DNA from 2 places in the Shewanella sp. SP2S2-6 genome. Region 1 is predicted to be linked to the other one. Evidence: predicted binding sites of a transcription regulator. Region 1 holds the regulator's gene; the other holds the start of a gene.

Region 1 (3,140 bases):
AAGGTTAAACGGGTATCTGGCCCTAATTTGCGCTCATCGACCAAAGTGAGTGCAGGAATGTGTGCCATGGTTTGATAATCGGGCAATTGCAGCAAATTACGCCCATGCCCACCGAGGATTTTCATCGCTTGGTATAGCACTAACTCATCGGCCAGCCCCTCTGCTAAAAATGCGCCCGCTAAGGTTGCACCCGCTTCCACCAGCACGTGATTACAGCTTTGGCCTAAATAGCTTAATAGTTCAGGCAATGAGACGCGACCTGCAATTGCAGGTAACACGAGGCAACTCACATGGGAGGGCAATTGTGCTTGAAACTCTGTGGGATAAGCCACGGTCGAGACCAAGAGTATGGGCGATACGATAGCCAAGCAGGTGGCCGATAACGGCAAACGGGCGCGACTGTCGAGTATCACTCTTAATGGCTGCAGTAATTGCGCCTCGGTTACACTGTCTTTTAAGCTGCCAAGTTCCTGATAACGCACATTAAGTAAAGGAGCGTCTGCCAGTATGGTTTCGATCCCCGTAACTAGCGCGCAGGAACGTAAGCGTAATCGCTGCACGTCGCGGCGAGATTCTGGACCAGTTATCCATTTAGACACACCGTTAGACAGCGCAGTTTTACCATCGAGACTCGCAGCCAATTTGACTGTAACTCTGGGTAAACCCGATTCCATGCGCTTCATAAAGCCTAAATTCAAGGCATAGGCTTCATCGCGATGTAATCCCACATCCACTTCAATACCGGCATCGCGCAGCATTTGAATGCCACGACCACCTACTTGCGGATTAGGATCTTCAACCGCCACCACCACGCGTTTAACGCCAATATTGATCAGCGCCAAGGCACAGGGTGGCGTGCGGCCATAATGGCTACAGGGCTCTAAGGTGACATAGGCCGTTGCGCCGCGGGCGTGTTCGCCAGCCATACGTAACGCATGCACTTCGGCGTGGGGCTCACCCGCTTTTTGATGATAACCTTCGCCGACAATCTGATTATCTTTAACGATAACGCAGCCCACACTGGGATTGGGCCTCGTGGTGTAAAAGCCTTTGCGCGCCAATTGAATCGCGCGGCTCATCATTTGGGTATCGAGTACGGACCAACTTATGTTCAAGCTCATGTTCAACCCTGTTGTTAAAGGTTTCGGCTTTCACCAGTCTTGTAAATCTGTGTTTAAAACCTGTCTTACAGAAGCAATTAATCAAAAGCCTCTTTTAAAGCTAGCGCAACCAGAAGCCTGAACGACAGGCCACAAAAATTGAATAACTACTTTTGCAGTTTAGCGATGGCCTCACCAAATTCAGACACGTCTTCAAAGGCGCGGTACACAGAAGCAAAACGTATGTAGGCGACTTTATCTAGACTCATCAATTGCTCCATCATCAAGTTACCGACCATTTCTGACGGCACTTCCCGCTCGCCAGTGGCGCGCAGGGTCGATTTGATTTTGCTAAGCGCTTGCTCAATTTCATCCATAGACACGGGGCGTTTTTCAACGGCGCGCAGCATGCCACCTTGGAGTTTTTCTTCATCGAAGGGTTGGCGTGAACCATCGCGTTTAATCACCCTAGGCATGACTAACTCGGCGCCTTCGAAGGTGGTAAATCTTTCATGGCATTCGGTGCATTCTCGGCGACGGCGCACTTGGTGGCCTTCCGCCACTAATCGAGAATCGATGACTTTAGTATCTGTCGCGCTGCAAAATGGACAATGCATTGAGCCTCCTGCCAGTGAATGACGTAAAGCCGTTGGCTTTACTATGTTATCTAAGGTTAGCCTGTTTGGTTTAAGTCTAAGATTTTAGCAATAAAAATGGCCGCTTAATGCGGCCATGGGATTTTATCCTATTTATGGGCTGAGGTTAACCACCTGATGCTTGTTAGGCTCAGCACCACAAAAAGGAGACTATTTACAGATTAACCGTAAACAGGGAAACGTGCGCACAGTGCCAATACTTGGCCTTTAACACGCTCAATCACTGCAGGATTGTTAGCATCATCAAGGATGTCACAGATCCAGCCAGTCAGCTCTTTCGATTCCGCTTCTTTAAAGCCGCGACGCGTAATCGCTGGCGTACCGATACGCACACCTGAAGTCACAAAAGGTGAACGTGGATCGTTTGGTACTGAGTTTTTGTTCACGGTAATGTTAGCGCTACCTAAGGCGGCATCGGCTTCTTTACCGGTTAAGTCACGACCAATCAGATCAACTAGCATCAAGTGGTTGCTGGTTCCGCCAGAGACGATTTTGTAACCGCGCTCAAGGAACACTTCAACCATAGCTTTAGCGTTGTTAACCACTTGCTGTTGGTACACTTTAAATTCTGGCTCTAGTGCTTCTTTGAACGCAACCGCTTTACCAGCGATAACGTGCATTAATGGGCCACCTTGACCGCCTGGGAATACCGCTGAATTCAACTTCTTGTACAAGTCTTCATCGTCAGCAGCAGACAGGATCACGCCACCACGAGGACCGGCTAAAGTTTTGTGGGTCGTTGACGTCACAACGTGTGCGTGTGGTACTGGGTTTGGATAAACACCCGCAGCGATAAGACCGGCAACGTGCGCCATATCGACAAATAGGTAAGCACCTATTTTGTCTGCGATTTCACGCATTTTTGCCCAGTCAACGATACCTGAATAGGCAGAGAAACCGCCGATCATCATCTTAGGCTTATGTTCTACGGCCAGACGTTCCATTTCGTCGTAGTCAATTTTACCTGACTCGTCGATACCGTAAGGAATGATATTGTACAGTTTGCCAGAGAAGTTAACGGGTGAACCGTGGGTCAAGTGACCACCGTGGGCTAAGTTCATGCCCAGTACGGTATCGCCAGGTTTTAACAATGCCATGTAAACAGCGCTGTTTGCCTGTGAACCTGAATGAGGTTGTACGTTAGCGTAAGTTGCGCCAAACAATTCTTTAGCACGTTCAATCGCTAAGGTTTCAACTACGTCCACATACTCACAACCACCGTAGTAACGCTTGCCTGGATAGCCTTCAGCGTACTTATTGGTTAACTGTGAACCTTGCGCTTCCATCACGCGTGGACTGGTGTAGTTTTCAGAAGCAATCAGCTCAATATGCTCTTCTTGACGCAGAGTTTCATTCTGAATTGCCTTAAACAGTTCCGGATCAT
Region 2 (3,140 bases), on a different contig from region 1:
ACATGCCCTCGAAACCGGCGTAAGCATTAATTATGTAAAAAATACCGCCGAGACCCACAGCCAAGATCATCAAGCCTATTACGATGTGGTGACCTGTATGGAAATGCTGGAGCATGTGCCCGATCCACAATCTGTGATCAAGGCTTGCTGTGACATGGTTAAACCCGGTGGCTTTGTGTTTTTCTCCACCATCAACCGCAACATTAAATCCTATGTGCACACGATTCTGGGCGCAGAATATTTACTGAAGATGCTGCCAGTTGGTACCCATGAGCATAAAAAATTCATTAAGCCTTCGGAATTGATTGAACTTGTGGACAATACCGATCTGATCTGTACCGATGCATTAGGCATCAGCTACAACCCGCTGACGGGCATTTTTAAATACACGCCTAAAGTTGATGTCAATTACATGATAGCGACGCGTAAGGTTGATTAATATGAGTTTGGCACAGATCCAAGGCGTACTGTTCGATCTCGACGGCACCTTAGCCGATACCGCGCCGGATCTGGTGCAGGCCCTTAATTTAAGTCTTCAAGACGTCGGCATCGCCGCGCAGCCGTTAGCGGCCATGCGCTACGCCGCATCCCACGGCAGTTTTGCCTTAGTCGATGCGGCGATCCCCAATGCAGCGGATGATCTTCGCACTCAAGTTCAGCAAGGGCTGCTCGCCCACTATCAGCGCATTAATGGCGATCACTGTGCGCTATTCACAGGCATTGCAGCATTACTCGACTGGCTCGAGTTAATGCAGCTGCCATTTGGGGTGATCACCAACAAGCCTGCCCGCTTTACCCGTCCCTTATTGCGAAAACTGAATTTACACTTACGTATGCCCGTTATCATCAGTGGCGATTCAACCAAACACCCAAAACCCCACACAGCACCTATGTTATTAGGGGCTCAGCAACTGAACTGCGCTCCAGAGCACATTTTGTATCTTGGGGATGCTGAGCGGGATTTGTTGGCAGCTAAGGCGGCGGGCATGTTAGGCGGCGTTGCCCTATGGGGTTATCTGGGTGTCAACGACCAGCCATTACAGTGGCCAGCTCACGCACACTTTGCCAGCCCAACTGAGCTACATCAGGCATTAGTCGACGCATTTTCCTAGAAAAGCTCGCTAATAAAACGGCGAACAGACGTCACCATGACACTCAAAGATAAACCTTTTGCTAAAGTGACTATGCAGACGCACATAAGTGTGTTTGCCTGATTTTTACCTGCGAATAAAATCAGGCTGCGAAAGGTCGGCGGATAAAAGATCGGCACTTGTGCGCGATCGCGATCTAAAGAAAAGATCGCCTAAAAATCCCCCATGAGTGCGACACGCTAACCTGAAATTGAGCTTCAAGGTTAGTCGTTACTAACGCGAAAGCTTATCCTCAACTTATCCACAAGATGTCCCCTGAATTCAGACTTGCAAATAGGGGCAAACCTCACTATCTTGTATCCCAGATAATTTAAAACACCATATCTTGTGTATAGGTAGCAATCAGACACACTAGAAGCTCGCCGCTTAATTGACTCGTTTTCAACCAGTCAGCAGTATTTAAGGGACGGTTATTGATTGTTTTACAAGGATACGTACGGTGAACTTGCTCACCTAAATAGATATAAGAACCAAGGCCTATCTCCAAATGAATAGCACTATGACAGTCACAAAACGCTGTGGCGATCGTGAGAATATCGATCTCGAAAAAATACACCGCGTAATTACTTGGGCAGCCAAGGGATTAAAAAACGTTTCTGTTTCTGAAGTTGAACTGCGCTCGCACCTACAGTTTTTCGATGGCATCCCAACCGAAGCCATCCATGAAACCATTATCAAAGCGGCGGCGGATTTAATTTCTCCAGAATCACCGGACTATCAGTTCCTCGCCGCCCGTTTAGCGGTGTTTCATTTGCGTAAGAAGGCCTTCGGTCAATTCGAGCCGCCAGCACTGTATACCCACGTGACGAAATTAGTTGAGCTTGGCAAGTATGACATGCACATTCTGCAAGATTACAGCCGCGAAGAACTCGACGTGATGGATACCTATATCGACCATTGGCGCGATATGGACTTCTCTTACGCAGCGGTAAAGCAGCTTGAAGGTAAATATTTAGTTCAAAACCGTGTGACACACGAAATCTACGAGAGCGCGCAGTTCCTCTACATTTTGGTCGCGGCCTGTTTGTTTGCCCGTTATCCAAAAGAAACTCGCCTGAAATACGTTAAAGATTTCTATGACGCGGTATCGACCTTTAAGATTTCGCTGCCAACGCCAATCATGGCTGGTGTGCGCACGCCAACACGTCAGTTCAGCTCTTGCGTACTGATCGAATGTGGTGACAGCTTAGATTCAATCAACGCGACAGCTTCGTCGATAGTGAAATACGTCAGTCAACGTGCGGGTATCGGTATTAACGCCGGTCGTATTCGCGCCTTAGGTAGCCCAATCCGTGGTGGTGAAGCCTTCCACACAGGTTGTTTACCTTTCTATAAGTATTTCCAAACCGCAGTTAAGTCTTGCTCTCAAGGCGGCGTGCGTGGTGGTGCTGCGACCCTCTTCTACCCGATTTGGCACTTAGAAGTCGAATCTCTGCTGGTATTGAAAAATAACCGCGGCGTTGAAGATAACCGTATCCGTCACTTAGACTACGGTGTGCAGTTGAACAAAGTCATGTATCAACGTCTGATCAAGGGCGAAAATATCAGCCTGTTTAGCCCATCAGATGTACCTGGTTTGTACGATGCGTTCTTTGAAGATCAAAACGAATTCGAACGTTTATATGTGCAATACGAGCAAGACAGCAGTATTCGTAAGAAAACCATAAAGGCAGTTGAGCTGTTTTCACTGATGATGCAAGAGCGCGCCTCAACCGGCCGTATCTACATTCAGAACGTGGATCACTGCAACACCCATAGCCCGTTCGATTCTAAAGTCGCGCCGATCAGACAATCTAACCTGTGTCTTGAAATCGCCCTGCCGACAAAACCATTGAACAACATCGATGATCCTAATGGTGAAATCGCGCTTTGTACGCTGTCAGCACTTAACTTAGGTTCAATCAAAGAATTATCTGATATTGAGCCATTAGCCGACCTCGCGGTACGCGCACTGGATAATCTGCTGGATTATCAAGATTATCCTATCAA

What was found. The regulator NrdR, encoded in region 1, represses ribonucleotide reductase genes. The targets are predictions, from matches to a motif close to AAACACNANATNTNGTGTTT.
Region 2: nrdA (class 1a ribonucleoside-diphosphate reductase subunit alpha) is a predicted target of NrdR. The motif match lies at 1,465-1,484, and genes of this name have one in related genera.

Annotation. Positions count from the first base shown of each region.
Region 1 is NZ_JAUOEQ010000026.1:16,409-19,548, forward strand. Features, by position in the region: gene ribD (bifunctional diaminohydroxyphosphoribosylaminopyrimidine deaminase/5-amino-6-(5-phosphoribosylamino)uracil reductase RibD) at 1-1,121, opposite strand, end outside; gene nrdR (transcriptional regulator NrdR) at 1,268-1,717, opposite strand; gene glyA (serine hydroxymethyltransferase) at 1,918-3,140, opposite strand, start outside.
Region 2 is NZ_JAUOEQ010000038.1:38,506-41,645, forward strand. Features, by position in the region: gene ubiG (bifunctional 2-polyprenyl-6-hydroxyphenol methylase/3-demethylubiquinol 3-O-methyltransferase UbiG) at 1-439, shown strand, start outside; gene Q4Q57_RS18905 (HAD-IA family hydrolase) at 441-1,112, shown strand; gene nrdA (class 1a ribonucleoside-diphosphate reductase subunit alpha) at 1,639-3,140, shown strand, end outside.